Regions from separate parts of the Williamsia sp. z34 genome, predicted to be linked through region 3. Evidence: predicted binding sites of a transcription regulator. Region 3 holds the regulator's gene; each other region holds the start of a gene.
The links. The regulator LexA, encoded in region 3, represses DNA repair genes until DNA is damaged. The targets are predictions, from matches to a motif close to CGAACANNTGTTCG.
Positions count from the first base shown of each region.

Region 1: AC51GT_RS08215 (HNH endonuclease signature motif containing protein) is a predicted target of LexA. The motif match lies at 4,008-4,021, and genes of this name have one in related genera.
Region 2: AC51GT_RS16255 (HNH endonuclease signature motif containing protein) is a predicted target of LexA. The motif match lies at 2,130-2,143, and genes of this name have one in related genera.

Region 1 covers NZ_JCANWW010000002.1:819,036-825,146, forward strand. Annotated here, with positions in the region: gene AC51GT_RS08195 (hypothetical protein) at 1-89, opposite strand, end outside; gene AC51GT_RS08200 (LysR family transcriptional regulator) at 86-964, opposite strand; gene AC51GT_RS08205 (YybH family protein) at 1,056-1,421, shown strand; gene AC51GT_RS08210 (dienelactone hydrolase family protein) at 1,478-2,230, shown strand; gene AC51GT_RS08215 (HNH endonuclease signature motif containing protein) at 2,363-3,943, opposite strand; gene AC51GT_RS08220 (FMN-dependent NADH-azoreductase) at 4,132-4,770, shown strand; gene AC51GT_RS08225 (ABC transporter substrate-binding protein) at 4,873-6,111, opposite strand, start outside.
Region 2 covers NZ_JCANWW010000006.1:95,420-101,530, forward strand. Annotated here, with positions in the region: gene AC51GT_RS16240 (TIGR03564 family F420-dependent LLM class oxidoreductase) at 1-547, opposite strand, end outside; gene AC51GT_RS16245 (vitamin K epoxide reductase family protein) at 679-1,305, shown strand; gene AC51GT_RS16250 (TetR family transcriptional regulator) at 1,407-2,054, shown strand; gene AC51GT_RS16255 (HNH endonuclease signature motif containing protein) at 2,204-3,748, shown strand; gene AC51GT_RS16260 (nitric oxide reductase activation protein NorD) at 4,084-5,616, shown strand; gene AC51GT_RS16265 (CbbQ/NirQ/NorQ/GpvN family protein) at 5,637-6,111, shown strand, end outside.
Region 3 covers NZ_JCANWW010000002.1:269,141-275,251, reverse strand. Annotated here, with positions in the region: gene hrpA (ATP-dependent RNA helicase HrpA) at 1-2,756, shown strand, start outside; gene nrdR (transcriptional regulator NrdR) at 2,771-3,220, opposite strand; gene AC51GT_RS05595 (LysM peptidoglycan-binding domain-containing protein) at 3,311-3,817, opposite strand; gene lexA (transcriptional repressor LexA) at 4,006-4,725, shown strand; gene AC51GT_RS05585 (acyl-CoA dehydrogenase family protein) at 4,839-5,981, opposite strand; gene hflX (GTPase HflX) at 6,090-6,111, opposite strand, start outside.

The sequences.
Region 1 (6,111 bases), 550 kb from region 3:
GCGGCGAAGATGCGCATGTCACGGCGCTCGGCCATGACGCGATAGACCGCGGCCCGTTCGGCTTCGGTGAACGCGTGGTCGGCGATCACAGGCCGAACGCTTCGTGAAGGAGCGGAATGAACGCCCGCACCGCCGGACTCGTCGGCGTCGACCACACCGCCGACAACTGCGCCGGGACATCGACACCCACGATCGGGATCACCTGCACCCGTCCACGATCATCCGCACCCATCGACTCGCTCAGGATCCCGATTCCCAGTCCCCTGGCCGCACACTCCGATACCGCTTCCCCGGCGCTGGCCTCGATCACCACCATCGGCGAGAACGTGGCCGCAGCGCAGGCGACGTCGAGAACCGCCCGGACACCGGTCCCCACCGGCATCGCCACCAATGCCTCACCGGCAAGATCGGTCACCATCATGCGCTTTCGATCCGCAAGGTGATGGCCAGGCGGCACCAGCGCCACCAGTCCCTCACTGACGATCACGGATGCCTCCAGCTCATCGTCGACCGGACCCGCGGTGCCGACGATCGCGACGTCCAGCCTCCCGGCGCGGACGTCGTCGATCAACTCGTTCGAGTTTGCCTCTTGCACAGCGATTTCGATGCCCGCGTAGGACGTCCGGAACTTCTCGATCGCAGCGAACAGGGGTGTGATCGTGCAGCCGACAACCATCCCGATCACCAACCTGCCCCGCAACAGTCCGCTCACGTCGTCGACCGCCCGGCCCACTTCACCGGCCGCCGCGAGAGCGGTCCGAGCCGGGCCGAGGGCAGCCTCACCCGCGGGGGTGAGCCTTGCGACGCGACTCGACCGATCGAACAGTTGCGCGCCGAGTTCTCGTTCGAGTTGCCGGATCTGGGCACTCACCCCGGACTGGCTGATCCGGACCCGCTCGGCCGCACGCGTGAAGTTGGCTTCCTCGGCCACCGCGACGAAGTACTCCAACTGTCTCAGTTCCATAAGCTCTGATTCTAGTATGTGGCAGAACAATGTATTGGACTTCTTGTGCAGGTAGAGCGAGGCTGGGATCACACCTACGGAAGGATGAACAATGTCACCCCGAGAGACCGCGCGTCGTCCCGAAGACCTGACCCGACTGTTCGTGGAACGATCGAATGCCGGCGACGCCGAGGGTGTCGCCCTGCTCTATGAAGAGGATGCGGTGATGGCGTACCCACCTGGCGAGCAGACTGTGGGACGGGCAGCGATCCGAGAACTGTGGACTCAGGTGCTGTCACATCAACCCCGTTTCCAGGCGGAAGAACCTCTGCCGACGCTGGTCAGCGGCGATATCGCCTTGACTTCGACCCCGCCGCGAGACGGTGCCGGGGCCCGCGCCCAGGTGGCGCGCAAGCAACCCGACGGCAGCTGGCTACGACTGCTCGACCAACCCGAGTTCGTACCCGTGAGGTCATGACAGCGCAGGGCTGACCCGTCGAAACCCGCACGGGAGGCCCCGGTAGCGTTGTGTTCATGTTGCGCACCACCATCGAGATCGAGGCCGGACACGGCGTTGCGGAAGCCTATGTAACCCGACCAGATGAGAATTCTCATCCCGGCGTCCTCTTGTATATGGATGCTTTCGGTCTTCGCCCGCGCATCTACGAGATGGCTGACCGAATCGCCGGTTGGGGTTTTGTCGTCATGGCCCCCAACGCGTTCTACCGCCATGGCACCATCGAAGATCTCGCGGTCCAGGGCGATCTGAGCGATCCCACCTACCGTGATGAGTTCATGGCCGGCGCGATGGGTCGAGTTCGATCGCTGGGCTCGGGTCTGGCCACCGCGGACGTCGGAGAGTACGTTGATCGACTGCTCGAGCTCCCGGAGGTCAGCGGTGACGGGATCGGTGTCACCGGGTATTGCATGGGTGCGGCTCTGGCATTGCGTACCGCCGGCGCACGACCGGAACAAGTCAAGGCAGCTGCCGGATTCCACGGGGGCAATCTTGTGACGGACGCCGTCGACAGCCCACATATCGTGGCCAAGAACGCGCGAGCGCGCCTGTACCTCGGACATGCCGACAACGATCGGTCGATGCCCGCCGAGAAGATCGAGATCCTGGAACGGGCTTTCGACGCTGCCGGGTTGCTGTACACCTCCGAGGTGTATCCAGAAGCGCCGCACGGCTTCACGATGTCCGACCTACCGTCCTATCGTCGCGATGCCGACGAACGTCACTTCAACACCCTCGAAAGCCTCTTCCGGGAGAACCTCACTCCCTGACCGTCAGCCGGTCGACACCCCGATCCCTGTCAGGCCCCTGCGATTTCACAAATTCGCAGGGGCCTGCCGCTATTCGTATCCGAATCACCGCAGCGGGACGCTCGCGATCACGAAACATGTTCGAGTTGACGACTATTCGACCTGGTCAGGATTGATGAAGTCCGCTTCGGGCCCTGATTCCGGATCGAGTTCGGATTTGGAGTTGTCGTGATCGCGGGAGATTTTTTGTCGGTGTTGTGCGAGTGAGTCCTGGCGGTCGGCGAGCACTTTCAGCCAGGCTGCTGCGAGGGTTTCGTTGACATGCTGGGCCCGGTTGACCCGCGGTTTTCTTTCCGGATCCACCGACGCCGGCGGTATCCAGCCGACCCGACCCGTGTCGGGGCCTTCGGTGATCATGATCGTCTGCCACTGATGCGGTCCATCACCGATGAGTTTGTGGTGCGGCGGGCACGCTGATCCCATCATGTCGATGTCGGTCAGGCCCCCGTTGATCCAGGCAAGTAGGTGATGGGCCTCGACCCAGGTCGCCGGATCGGTACAGCCAGGATGCGAACAACCTCGATCCCGGACGAACAACGCCAACCGTTGCCCCTTCTGCGCAGTGCGTTTGGTCCGGGCGAGATACAACACCTCAGCGGAGTGGTCGGCGAACACGGCCAGATATTTGTCCGACCGGGCGGCCAGATTCAGGGCCTCGTTGACCGGAATGTCCACTCCCGACGCCGTTCTGGCGATCCCCGCGCACTCGTCAAGCTGTTGCTTGGTCATCGTGATGACCAACTGGGCCGGCAAACCCCGATGCGACTTGCCCAGCAGATTGCACTCCAGAATGGTTTTCAGGATCGCCTTGAGCGCGTCGTGGAATTGTTGGCCCTTCGAACGGGTATCACGCTCAGCAGCAGCCTTGATCAGCTCTTTGTCTTGTTTCGGGTCATCGGAGGCTCCGGTCGGCGAGTTGGGGTCGGCTGGATTGTTCATCCCCGGCGCCGCCCACACATCCATCACCGTCCTCAACAAGGCCAGCGTTTCGGGATCGAGGGTGCCGGTGATCTTGGCCATCAGATCCACCCCCTGATCCCCGATACCCATCGACCGTTTACGGGCCCGATCCGAATCATCAGTCAACCGGCCATCAGGGTCGACCCGGGCCAACACCGCGCGACCGGCGGCGGTCAACTGGGTGGGATCTTGGCCGACGGCCTCTTCGGTCATCCAATGATCCACCACGTCATACACTGCCAGGTCCGAGGCCGACGGGATCTGCTTACGCACATCCAACATGACATCCATGTGCGCCGCCCCGATCAAACCGCGTGACCAGGCCTGCTCGGCGGCAGGGCATTTCGGCGCCAACTCCTCCCCCTGCATCGTATGGAATCGGCCGACCGCCTCCAGGGCTCGGATCCGGGACATGGTTTGCCCTTTGGTCAGCCGCAACTCGCTACGGGTGAAACCGAACAGTGACGAATACCCGGCTTCGGTAAACGATGACCGATCCGAGACCCGCAACAGGTGACGCAACCCGGTGAACTCGACCTTACGGGCGATCCGTTCATGCACCCGCACAAGCTCATTGACTTCCGCGCCAGACATATCGGAATCAGCGCAGTCCGCGATATCGGCAACGAGCAACTCCAACTCGAGGTACTTGCGCACCAGTACCGGAACCGGCGAGGAATCAACCGAAGAGTCAACAGGTGGATCGTCAGACATAATGCCCCCCAGCACATCTGATCAAAACGCTTACGATCAGAATACACCGGAAATCTTAATCTGTCGAATGTTTGTTCGAGCAACGGGTTTAGGTGTCCTGCTTTGACAAACCACCTGTGGGACAACGCCTTGCGCGTGTCGGACACGCGGTCCGATCCGTTACCCGAGCGCTGGTGCAGAATGATCAGATGCCAACGTTGCTGCACATCGATTCGTCCGCCAATCCGAAGACGTCGGTCTCCCGCGAGCTGACCGGACTCTTTGCCACCACGTGGCTCGGACGCGGAGAAGAACGGACGGTCACGTACCGAGATCTGCATGCACAGCCGGTGCCGCACATTTCCGATGCCGGATTGCATTACGCCCCGCGACTCCGGGTTGATATCGAGGATGTCGCGCCGGAAGCAGAAGCGCTGCAGGCTGAACTGATCGCGGAGATATCCGCCGCGGATGCGGTGGTCATCGGCGCACCGATGTACAACTGGTCGATTCCCTCGACGCTCAAGGCCTGGGTCGACCACATCCACGTTCTTGGGACCACCGCGCCGTACGACACTGCCGATCAGCCATTCGCCGGGATTCCCGTGGTGGTCATCTCATCACGTGGCCTGACATACGGACCCGGGTCGAACGACGAAGGTCTTGACCACACCGTTCCCCCGCTCATGCAGGTCCTCGGTGTGGCTCTGGGTATGAAAGTCGAGGTGGTGACGTCGGATCTCACTCTCGTCGGACGGATCCCGGCTCTGGATCCGTTCACCGAACAGGCCACCACCTCTGCGGCCGCCGCCCGTGACAGAGTTGTCGAGATCGCACAACAGATTTGAGTGGCGGCCAGCCATAAATCGCCTACGGAGCCGGCGCAGCAACCTCATGACGGGCGTTCGTCACCGGGCAGGACTTTTGGTGTCGCTACCCGGTGACGGCTCCTACTTGATGTCGGCCATGGTTTTGCCGACATCAGCGAGTGTCATCGCCTTGCCGTAGTCATTCTGATACTTGAAGGCCGGAATGTTACAGCGATACGGACCATTGTCAGGTTTGAAGTCCGCGGCCATCCAGCCGTCCGGCGTCACCTGCTCGACGTTGAAACAGGGTGACGGCGCAGCGCCCGGCGTCAGATCGATCGGCGCGGTGAGGCCACCACCCGTCCACGCCGTTTCTTTGACGGCTGCCTCATAGGTACAGGTACGCGTCAGATCATCCCCACAGCTTGCCGCCGACTTGGCGAACAGCAGCCACGAAGAGAATGCTTTAATCGATGGCAACGTCAATTCTGCGTCGGGCGCATAGCGGTTGTAGAGGTCATGGATCTGCTGCATCGCCGGCACCTCGTCTGCACTCTCCAACGGCGCAACTCCGCCGAGTTCCACTACATTATTCTGTTCGCCGGCCGACGTACCCAATGCCTCGATGAACGAATCGTTGTACGCATTGTTACCCGGGTTGATCCAATCCAACTTGTAATCCATGTCGGTAAGCGAACTTTCGAGCTTTGCCAACTGCTCGGGCACCCCATAGAAGAACAGACCCTTCACGCCCTTGTTCTTGATGGCTTGGGCATAGGGCGTCCAGTCGGCAATCCCTGTCGGAGGATATGAATCGCGATAGATGATGGTGCCCCCGGCTGCCGTGAGAGCTTCCTCCGACTGGTCACCCGTCGTTTTCACAACCGGAGAATCCCCACTGATGATCCCGATCGCGCCGGCAGATTCAGGGTAGGCATCTTGAATGAGCCACTGGCCCATGCCGTAGAACGGGTCATACCCGGCGACCCGACTCGGCGAAGCGCTGACCTCCAGGTCCGACCCTACAGACTGTGGTTGAGCCACCTGAGCCGGGAAGCTGGGCAACCCGCACGCAAGACGTTCCTTGACGCCCAGCCCATCGAAGGCATGACCTCCGCCGACCAGGGCGAAGTCCTCACGGCAAGCCGTCACCATTTGCTGACGCACTTGCAACAAATTCGAATCGCGGGTGGTCGCGACGATTTTGCGCCCATTGATTCCACCCTGTTCATTGCACCAGGACGTGAAAACCTTTGCTGCATCCGGGAATTCGGAGACCTTTGTGAAACCGATGTCCGATGCCACACCGACATGAATCTCGGTCTCGGTAACTCCCTGCGCAGGAGAACCTTTCGGTGATCCCGTGTCACAGATCTCACC
Region 2 (6,111 bases), on a different contig from region 3:
CCTTCGCCGAGGCCATCCACAGCACGGTCCCATCGGCGTACTGCCCTGCCACCCGCAGCAACCGGGGTGACATGGCGGAAAGCAGCACCGGTACCTGATGTTTGACCGCTGTCATCCGCCCGGCGCTCTTGGCGGTCCAGTCCTCTCCACGGAAATCGACGTCCTCGCCGTGCAGCAGCGCGGCGATGATCTGGATGTACTCCTCGGTATTGCGCCCGGGTCGCTCGTACGACAGCCCGTAGACGTCCTCGATGAGAGGTCCGTGGGACGGCCCCAACCCCAGGGTGAAACCGGGTCGTCCCATCGCCTCGGCGACCGCGGCAACACGGTTGGCCTGCAGCAGTGGATGGATCGGATAGGTCTGGAGGACAGCGGTTCCCAGCTCGATCGAGGCGGTGGCCCGGCCCGCCACCGCCAGTGCGGCAAGGGGATCACCCGCGACGGTGCTGGCGTACCAGAGGGAGGTGAAACCGTCCGCCTCGGCCCGCTCGGCCTGCTGGACGATCTTGTCTGTCGACGAAGCCCCGCCGGTCAATCCAATTCGCATAACTCTGCCAACCTGCCTGTTGAAGGTGATCCCGCCAGCCTATACGACTGTATGGCATCCTCCCGCACCCCGACCGGCTCGCCTGCAGGGTCAGCGTAGATTCGTGGCATGAACGGCGAGGCGATGTGGCGATGACAGCGACAGACGTGTCCACTTCGGACAGCACCGACGACGCACCACCGGTCCTGTTCCCTCGACTACTCCCCTGGATCCTCGGCATCTGCGCGGTCCTCGGGCTGGCGGCGTCGTTCACCTTGACCGTCGAGAAGTTCGAGCTGACGGCGAACCCGGACTACGTGACCAGTTGCGATATCAGCCCGGTATTGAATTGCGGCTCGATCATGGACACGTCCCAGGCGGCGCTCTTCGGCTTTCCGAACTCGCTGATCGGACTCATCGGATTCTCGGCCCTGCTGGCGATCGCCGTCATGATGGGACGTAAACCGTCTGCCCTGGTGATGCTCGGCATGCAGGTCGGGCTGACCGCCGGCGTCGTCTTCGTGCACTGGCTTATCTTCCAGAGCCTTTACCGCATCGACGCGTTGTGCCCGTATTGCATGGTCGTCTGGGTGGTGACCATCGTTGCCTTCTGCTACGTGAGCCTGCGCAATGCCGACGACCACGTCCCCGACGGTTTCGGGCGGACGATGGTGAACGCGGCCCTGAGCATCCATTCATTGATCCCGGTCGTGTGGATTCTCGTGATCGCCGGCCTGATCGGACAGCATTTCTGGTGGTACTGGTCGACGCTGATCTGACACCGAGCGGTCAAGCGCCCGCCCAGATCAGACCACCACCGCGATCGGGTTCGCGGTGGAGAACAACCGCACACGCGTGATCGCAACCTAGACTCGGACAGATGACGGGTCACGGCAACGCTGCGGAGAAGAAACCAGAACGACCGACCCCGGACAAGCCGAATGGGCGTGCGGCACAGCGCCTCGAGACACGTCGACGGATCTTCGATGCAGCGGTGGCCGAGTTCAAACGAACCGGCGTGGCCGACGCGGATGTCGGTGCCATCGTGGCTGCAGCAGGCGTCGCACGCGGCACGTTCTACTTCCATTTCCCCAACAAAGAGCACGTACTCATCGAGATCGAGAACGCCGAGGTTGCCAGGGCAGCACGAGATCTCGAGCGATTCATCGCCAAGTCGACCGATTTGTCCGCAGTGTTCTATGAGACCGTCCGCCTGACGAAATCAGCGAAGCGCAGGCTGGGAAAGAAGCTGTTCCGGGACGTCCTGGCCCTCTACTTCTCCCCCACCCGACCACAGCTCGATCCCGCCCCCGCCAAGGGACTGTCCGTCATCGAACTGGTCATCACGCAGATCGAACAGGCCCGCGATCGTGGTGAGATCTATGCCGACGCCGACCCCGCACACAGCGCACTCTTTTTCTTCCTCGGCCTCTACGCCTACCTGACCGTGAGTCACGAAGGACCACAGGATCCCCACGCACTCGACCAGTACGTGGCCGGCGTGATGAGAGGCCTCGAACCCCGCTGACCGACTGCGCGATTGCCCAGCTCCGTGCGCGACACGTTGCCCCCGCAGGAGTGCTCAAGCACAGAGCCTGTTACTCGAACAAACATTCGACACATTGGGATTTCCGGTGTATCCTGATCGCAAGCGTTTGATCAGATGTGCTGGGGGGCATGATGACTGACGATCCACCTGTTGACTCTTCGGTTGATTCCTCGCCGGTTCCGGTACTGGTGCGCAAGTACCTCGAGTTGGAGTTGCTCGTTGCCGATATCGCGGACTGCGCTGATTCCGATATGTCTGGCGCGGAAGTCAATGAGCTTGTGCGGGTGCATGAACGGATCGCCCGTAAGTTTGAGTTCACCGGGTTGCGTCACCTGTTGAGGGTCTCGGATCGGTCATCGTTTACCGAAGCCGGGTATTCGTCACTGTTCGGTTTCACCCGTAGCGAGTTGCGGCTGACCAAAGGGCAAACCATGTCCCGGATCCGGGCCCTGGAGGCGGTCGGCCGATTCCACACGATGCAGGGTGAGGAGTTGGCGCCGAAATGCCCTGCCGCCGAGCAGGCGTGGTCGAAAGGTTTGATCGGGGCGGCGCACATGGATGTCATGCTCGACGTGCGCAAACAGATCCCGTCGGCCTCGGATCCGGCAGTCTATGACGTGGTCGATCACTGGATGACCGAAGAAGCCGTCGGCCAAGATCCCACCCAACTGACCGCCGCCGGTCGCGCGGTGTTGGCCCGGGTCGACCCCGACGGCCGGTTGACCGACGACACCGATCGGGCCCGCAAACGCTCGCTGGGTATCGGGGATCAGGGGGTGGATCTGATGGCCAAGATCACCGGCACCCTCGACCCCGAAACCCTCGCCCTGTTGCGGACGGTGATGGACGTGTGGGCGGCGCCGGGGATGAACAACCCGGCCGACCCCAACTCGCCGACCGGTGCGTCCGATGATCCGAAACAGGACAAAGAGTTGATCAGGGCTGCGGCCGAGCGGGATACCCGTTCGAAAGGCCAACAATGTCACGACGCGCTCAAGGCGATCCTCAAGACGATTCTGGAGTGCAACCTGCTGGGTAAGTCGCATCGGGGTTTGCCGGCCCAGTTGGTCATCACGATGACCAAAGAGCAACTTGACGAGTGTGCCGGGATCGCCAGAACGGCGTCGGGAGTCGATATTCCGGTCAACGAGGCCCTGAATTTGGCGGCGCGGTCGGACAAATATCTGGCCGTGTTCGCTGACCACAGTGCTGAGGTGTTGCATCTCGGCCGGACCAAACGCACTGCGCAGAAGGGGCAACGTTTGGCGTTGTTCGTCCGGGATCGCGGTTGCTCGCATCCTGGATGTACCAATCCGGCGACCTGGGTCGAGGCCCATCATCTACTTGCCTGGATCAACGGGGGCCTGACCGACATCAACATGATGGGATCAGCCTGCCCACCGCACCACAAACTCATCGGTGACGGACCGCATCAGTGGCAAACAATCATGATCACCGAAGGCCCCGACACGGGTCGGGTCGGCTGGATACCGCCGGCGTCGGTGGATCCGGAAAGAAAACCGCGGGTCAACCGAGCCCAACACGTCAACGAAACCTTGGCAGCAGCCTGGGAGAAGGTTCTGGCCGATCGCCGGGCGGTGTTGGCCGAAAAGCTGGCGGAACTGACCGACGACGAATCTGACATCCCACCAGATCCCGGTTGCGTCGAATAACCGTCACTGAAAGCACGTTTCGGGCAACAAGGTGGTCAAACGCAGAGTCGGAAGTGCGGCCACCGCGACGACAGGCGTGCGCTGCGTCTGACCCGCCAACTCCACCCATTGACACTTTTCATTGACATCAGTCAGCGAACTGGTCTAGAACTGACATATCCGCCGAGATCGAGATGGGGTCCTGGATATGTGGCTGGACATTCTGCGACTGGTGGTCGCTTGGAGTGCGATGGGCGCCGTGATCGCGTTTTGGTATTGGGTCATGAAGAACATCGGTACGTTCTGATGGCCATCCTCGGCGGAGCGAAAATAGCTGGCGACGCGACTGATTCACGATGAACGCGACGCCGATCCCAGCTGCGCTGCGCCTCGAGCGCAGCTGCGGCCTGACTGCCGTTGCCTTCTCGGGGCGACGCCGGAGCGGTGCCCGACTGATGTCAGGCGAGCATCGAACGTTCGGACTCAACCGCCTTCAGGACATCGTCACGGTGCCCTACCCGCCGATCTTGACGGATTGGACAACACGAACGCTGACCTGCGGTGTCGCACTGCAGTGTTCGCCGTCCAAAGACGACATCGGACGCTATCCGCTTCACGAACTCTCAACTCGTGAGCTCGCGGCATTGTCCATCGTCGAGGCCGGGGTCGCGCTGCGCTGGATCGCTGACCACTGGCCCGGACTGGTAGCGGAACTAGATCGCGTCCTGACCGGACTATCGGTTGCGGACAGCGCTTTCGACGCCACCGACATGCTCCGGCGTGCGGACATGATGGCCAGATCGCGCGAGAGAATCGACCCGCACCCGCTTCTGGGACAACTACCGCTCCGGGCTCCGGCCGGCCGCGGCCTGGCTACCGCGGTCAAGAGGGCGCACAGCCGGATGCCGTGGACTTCTCCCCGCAGCGATGCCCAGCGACTGCTGTCAATCCCGGTCGGGGGTGAAGGCGGAGTGCGTAATTCGAACCTTCCACCACCGAGTCGCCCCGAGGACGAGGACATCGAGATCCGGCCGGACCAGCGGGTGGGTATCCCATACCCCGAGTGGAACGCATGGCGCGAGAGCTTCCTCGTCGACCATGTTGCGGTGCTGGAACGAAAGCACCGGGGTACCGGCCGGCCGGGGTCACCGGTGTCGACAGATCTACGGCGGTGGTTCGCCGAACACACCCACCGATCGATCAGGAGTCGGCTAGAGGACGGATCCGACCTCGACATCGACTCGTACGTCAGCCACCACATCGATCTGATCACCGGAGAAGCCGGCGAGCCCCGAGTGTTCCGGGAGCTGTTGCCCATGTCGCGAGACGTGACCACCGCTCTGCTCCTCGATGGCAGCTCCTCACTCGGAATTCGCCGTGGCGAGGTCTTCGAGTTGGAACTGGCCTGTGCAGACGCACTTTCGCGCGCGATGATGCTTGCCCGAGAACGCCACGGAGTGTTCGTCTTCAGCGGTAACACCCGCCACCGCGTGGAGGTGAACTGCCTCAAGGACTTCGACGACACACACGTGGTCGTTCCGAGCGGTTCCGGCCTGGCAACCGGTGGCTATACCCGGCTCGGCGCCCCTATCCGACACCTCACGAGCCGCCTGCTGACCCAGCCCTGCGAGCGGCGACTACTCATCGTCATCGGCGACGGACTGATCTCCGACGAGGGTTATGAGGGGCGATATGCCTGGGCCGACGTCGCACACGCCCTCGAAGAGGCCGACGAGGCCGGGATATCGGTCTACTACATCGGTGTCGGTCCGGCCCGAGTCGATCCACTGCCCGAAGTCTTTGGCCCCCGACGTTCCCAGCGAATCCGACAGGTCGAACAACTCCCCCGCGTGCTGGCCCATGTTCACCGAGAACTCGTCAGCACCTGACCGATTGGAGCACAAAGACATTGACCACCGACCTCTATCTCCCCACCGGCAGCGAAATCGAGATGTTCGAGCGCGCCTTCGGCCAACAGCTTCCGGTGATGCTGACCGGCCCCACCGGTTGCGGTAAGACCCGGTTCGTCGAGCACATGGGCGAACTGCTGGGCACTGCCGTCGTCACCATCAGCTGCCACGATGATCTCACCAGTTCGGACCTCGTCGGGCGATTCATGGTCACCGGTGGTGACGTGCTGTGGACTGATGGCCCACTGACCCGTGCGGTGAAGGAGGGTGCGATCTGCTACCTCGACGAAGTGGTTGAAGCCCGTCACGATTCGCTCGCGATCCTGCATTCGCTGACCGACCACCGCCGGGCCCTGTATCTCGACCGCGCCAACGAAGTCGTCCAGGCACCGCAGTCGTTCATGGTCGTCTGCTCCTACAACCCGGCGTACCGCAGCTCACTCAAGGATCTCAAACCTTCTTTCCGACAACGGT
Region 3 (6,111 bases):
GACTGCCCATCGAGCCGATCTCTCAGGCCAGTGCCCGCCAGCGCGCCGGACGTTGTGGCCGTGTGGCCGCGGGCGTCTGCATTCGCCTGTACAGCGAAGACGACTTTCTCAGCAGACCCGAATACACCGAGCCCGAGATCTTGCGCACCAACCTGGCCGCGGTGATCCTGAACATGACCTCGCTCGGTCTCGGCGACGTGGGCAAGTTCCCGTTTGTCCAGCCGCCCGACCCCAAGGCGATCCGCGACGGTCAACAGCTCCTCGACGAACTCGGTGCACTCCTCCCGGCGACACCTGACAACCCGGTACGGCGACTGACCCCGATCGGTCGGTCACTGGCGCGGATCCCGGTGGACCCACGGTTGGCCCGCATGCTGGTCGAGGCCGACAAACAGGGTGTTCTCGGACCGATGCTGGTGCTGACCGCAGCGCTGTCGTTGCCCGATGTCCGGGAACGGCCCGCCGAACACCGGCAGGCCGCAGACGAGTCACACCACAGATTCGCCGCTGACGGATCCGAGTTCCTCACACTGCTCAACCTGTGGACCTATCTCGAGGACACCCGAAAAGAACTGTCATCGAGCCAGTTCCGCAAACGTATGCGCCGTGAATACCTCCACGCACTGCGCATCCGCGAGTGGCGCGATCTGCATTCACAGCTCGTCCGGATCGCCCGCGACCTGGGCTGGACCGTCCCCGGCGACTTCGAGACGCCCGAACCCGATTCGGCCACGGCAGTGGCCGTCCATCAGTCGGTCTTGTCCGGGCTGCTCAGTCAGATCGGTGTCCGTGAGGGCGAATCCAAGGAGTTCCTCGGCGCGCGCGGCACCAAGTTCATGATCTTCCCCGGCTCACACCTGTCGAACAAGCCACCCCGGTTCGTGATGGCAGCCGAAATCGTGGAGACCTCTCGACTGTGGGCCCGGACCGTCGCCCGCATCGAACCCGAATGGGCGGAGCGTCTGGCCGGGGATCTGGTGAAACGCCAGTACAGCGAACCACATTGGTCGAGTAAACACTCTGCGGCGATGGCCTATGAAAGGGTCACGCTCTACGGTGTACCCCTGGTCACCAGGCGCCGGGTGAACTTCGGATCCATCGATCCCGAGGCCGCCCGCGAGTTGTTCATCCGCAGTGCCCTCGTCGAAGGTGACTGGCGCACACAGCATCCGTTCTTCCACCGCAACCGGGCGCTACTCGACGATGCCGAAGAGTCGGTGCACCGGGTCCGGCGCACCGATCTGGTGGTCGACGACGACACGCTGTTCGCCCACTATGACCGCCATGTGGGCGACGAGGTGGTCTCGGGCAGGCACTTCGACACGTGGTGGAAGACCGCGCGCAAGAAGAACCCGAATCTCCTCGATCTCGATCCGGCCGACGTCGTTGCCGGCGATCCGGCCGGTTTCCCGGACGTCTGGCGGCAGGCCGATGCCACCTACGATCTCCGGTATCGCTTCGAGCCCGGCACCGCGGACGACGGCGTCAGCGTGTTGATCCCGCTGCCCCTGCTGATGCGGGCCCGGCCTTCCGGTTTCGACTGGCTGGTCCCCGGCATGCGCACCGAACTCGTCACCGAACTGATCCGCACGCTCCCGAAAACCCTTCGGCGTCAGATCGGTCCGGCTCCGGACCTGGCCTCGCAGATCCTCGACGCGGTGACACCACGTGCGAAACCGCTGACCTCCAGTGTCGCCGCCGAACTCACCCGGATCACCGGGGTGAAGATCGCAGCCGCCGACCTGCGGCCGACCGCACTCCCCGACCACCTGCGGATGACCTTCGTGGCTCTCGGCCCCGACGGTCAGGAGCTCGGCCATTCCAAGTCACTGGCGGAACTGCAGGAGCGCCTCGGCGGCAAGGCCCGCGCGGCACTCGAGAAAGAGGCCGCGACAGCGCCGGCGCCGGTGGCAACGACCTGGACCGACAAGACGTTCGGGACCATCCCTCGTTCGGTGCGCAATATCGTTGCCGGACAGGAGATCACGAGTTATCCGGCACTGGTGCCACGGAAAGGCGGTTTCACCGTCGCACCCATGTCGACCGAGTCCGAGCAGCGCAGCGCGATGTACAACGCCCTGATCGGGCTACTGATCAATGATGTGCCCGGCCTGCGCCCGAATGCGACGTCGGCGCTCGGCACCGCGCAGCGGTTGGCGCTGAGCCAGAGCCCGTACCCGACCGGGGAGGCGCTGCTCGCCGACTGCGTGCGCGCTGCGGTGATCGACCTGGTCCCCCCGCAGCCGCAGGTCTGGAACGCTGCCGACTACGCCGCACTGAAAAGCCATGTCACGGGGCAGGTCACGAGCCGCGCCACGACCAAACTGCGTCAGGCCGCGGCTATCCTGAGCCGGGTGGCCCCGTTGCGCACCGCCATCGCGGCCACAACGGTCTCCGACGCAGCCGACGACGTGCGGGATCAACTCGCGGAGCTTGTTTTCGATGGGTTCATCTCGGCCACCGGTGCCGAACATCTCGCCGAGATCCCGCGCTACCTCGATGCTGCGCTGGCCCGGCTGGAACAGCTACCCGCCTCGGCTGCACGGGATTCCGCGTCGATGGCAGCCATCGACCGCGTGGTGGCCGCGTGGACCGACCACCTGCGGACGATTCCACCGGAACGTCGCGATGCGGTCAGCGAGGCGGCGGGCTGGATAGTGGAGGAATTACGAGTCGGACTGTTCGCTCAACAGCTCCGAACCGCATACCCGATTTCAGAAAAGCGTGCCATCAAGGCGATCCGCGACCTGCGTTAGGCCGCGGGGTGTCGTCAGGACTTGCTCGACCTGAGGTCGTCGATTTCTTTCTGGAAATCGTCCACCGAGTCGAATGACCGGTAGACCGAGGCGAATCGAAGGTAGGCGACCTCGTCGAGTTCCCGGAGCGGGCCGAGGATGGCCAGACCCACCTCGTTGGCGGGGACTTCCGCCGAACCCGATGCCCGCACGGCTTCTTCCACCTGCTGCGCGAGATGCTGCAACTTGTCGTCGTCCACCGAACGGCCCTGGCAGGCGCGGCGGACGCCGCGCATGACCTTCTCGCGGCTGAAGGGTTCGGTGACGCCGGTGCGCTTGACCACCGACAGCACCGCGGTCTCCACCGTGGTGAAGCGGCGTGCACACTGCGAACAGGCACGGCGACGACGGATGGCCTGCCCCTCGTCCGCCACTCGCGAATCGACTACGCGGGTGTCCTCGTTCTTGCAAAACGGGCAATGCATGCACGATCCCTCGACAGTCGACGGCCTGGGCGGATTGACCAGACACTCTGCCTTCGAGGATACCGTCCGTGATCGCGGCCCCTCCACCGTCTACCTCGCGTAGACCGGGGTGACCAATGCCTGACCCACCGACAGTGCCGAGTTGTTCATTGCATTGAGCTCCATGATCTTTGCGACCACGGTCTCGGTCGGCATCTCGGGGGCGATACGTGATGCGATGGCGCCCAACGACTCCCCCGACTGGACGCGGACGACCTCGGTGCCCAGCCGGGCCGGATCGCTCGACTGCTGTATGACTCCGCCGAAGAACGTCATGAAGGCGACCACCAGCATCAGCCCCACGCCGGTGACCGCCGCGCCCGCCCAGGCGCGCCTACGGACGAAAACCATCTCACGTTCGGTCGGTATCCGCTGCTCGGAGTTACGCGATGCGGCACAGGAGACGGCCACGCGGCGCTGCGCGGACAGTCGGCGACCGGCGGGGCGGGTCGTGTCCGAGGGCCGTACCGGGCGCGTGGTGCGCGTGGCGGTATCGCTCTCGGGGTGGTGAACAGGCCGAGCTGTGGCCGGCCGGGTGATGGTGGTGGCTGCAGTCATGGGTTCAGTCCTCGGTCATCGGTTCAATCCCTATTCGATCACTCGTTCGATTGAAAGAGTGTTCGATTTGTATCACGGGCCTCCGACAAAGCGCCACGCCTTCTCGAACAAATGTTTGAGACTTGTGACCATTTGCACTATCTTTGTCCCATGGACCCCGCCCGACACCGCATGAACTGGAGGACCTGATGGCCGATACAACCCAGCCCCCGACACCGGCGGACGGGGCCGCGACCACTGTGGTCGCCACCGAACCACTCGCCGAGGGCTCACTGACCCCTCGCCAGAAAGCAGTTCTCGAGGTCATCCGTACCTCGGTCCGCCAACGCGGCTACCCGCCGAGCATCCGGGAGATCGGCGACGCGGTGGGCCTGACCTCGACGTCTTCGGTCGCCCACCAGCTCCGCACCCTCGAACGCAAGGGTTTCCTGCAGCGCGAGAACAACCGGCCCCGCGCGGTGAACATCCAGGACACCGACCTCAACCCGGCCACCGCGGCCGGTCAGGTCCAGACACCGGACGAATCCATGCCCACGCCGACGTTCGTCCCGGTGCTCGGCCGGATCGCCGCCGGCGGGCCGATCCTGGCCGAAGAAGCCGTCGAAGACGTCTTCCCTCTCCCCAAGGAGCTGGTCGGCGAGGGTTCGCTGTTCCTGCTCAAGGTCGTCGGCGAATCGATGATCGACGCCGCCATCTGCGACGGCGACTGGGTGGTCGTACGCCAGCAGAATGTGGCCGACAACGGCGACATCGTCGCCGCGATGATCGACGGTGACGCCACGATCAAGACGTTCAAACGGACCAAGGACGCGGTGTGGCTGATGCCCCACAACCCGGTGTTCGATCCGATCCCGGGCAACGACGCCGTCATCCTGGGCAAGGTCGTCACCGTGATGCGCCGACTCTGACCTGCCGGTCGTAGGCAGATCATCCCCAGACAGTGCGAAAGGCGGGGTGTACCGGAACTTTCCGGTACACCCCGCCTTTCGCGTTCGAGGCGGTGAGCGATCAGATCCTGGGGTCAGACCCCGAGGCTGCGGCCGATCACTTCCTTCATGATCTCGGTCGTTCCGCCGTAGATGGTCTGCACGCGAGAATCGAGGAACGCCTTGGCGACCGAGTATTCACGCATGTAGCCGTACCCACCGTGCAGCTGCAGGCACCGGTCGACCAGGTGCACCTGGTTCTCGGTCGCGTAGTACTTGGCCATCGCGGCGTCGGGGACGGTCAGTTTCTTCTCGTTGAGCAGACCGATGCAGTGATCGACGAAGACGCGGGTCGTCGTGGTCGAGGTGGACAGCTCGGCCAGCAGGAACCGGGTGTTCTGGAAGGTGCCGATCGAACGACCGAAAGCCTTGCGGTCCTTGGCGTACTGGACGGTGGTCTCCAGCACCTGCTCCATCGCGGCAGCAGCGACCACCGCAATCGACAGCCGTTCGCGTGGCAGGTTCTGCATGAGGTAGATGAAGCCGAGACCCTCTTCACCGAGCAGGTTCTCGGCGGGCACGCGGACGTTGTCGAAGCTCAGCTCGGCGGTGTCCTGTGCCTTCATGCCGACCTTGTCGAGGTTGCGGCCGCGTTCGAAGCCTTCCATACCGCGTTCGACGACCAGCAGGCTGAAGCCTTTCGCGCCGGCCTCCGGGTCGGTACGTGCGACCACGATCACCAGGTCGGCGTTTATGCCGTTGGTGATGAAGGTCTTCGATCCGTTGAGCACCCAGTGGTCGCCGTCTTTCTTGGCGGTGGTCTTGATGCCCTGCAGGTCTGAACCGGTTCCGGGCTCGGTCATCGCGATGGCGGTGATGAGTTCACCGGAGGTGAACCCGGGAAGCCAGCGCGCCTTCTGCTCGTCGGTCGTCAGCTCCAGCAGGTACGGCGCGATGACGTCGTTGTGCAGGGTGAATCCCAGACCGCTGTATCCACCGCGGGCGGATTCCTCGGAGACGATGGCCTGATAGCGGAAGTCGTCGACTCCGCCGCCGCCGAACTCCTCGGGTGCATCCACGGCGAGGAAGCCGTTCTTACCTGCTTCGATCCACACATCGCGATCGACGATGTTCTGCTCTTCCCACCGCGCGTGGTGCGGCGCCACGTGCTGCTCGAGGAAGCTGCGGTACGAATCGCGGTAGAGGAGGTGTTCAGGCTCGAAAAGCGTACGTTCCATCAAGGTCTCCATAACGAGGTGTCAAAACGTGCAGGTTCCAACAACTGTAACTGGATTCTACATTTACCCCAAGAGGCTCGACGGTCCCGATTTCAGGAACAGCCTGATTCAGAACAGATCGGAGGCCGCG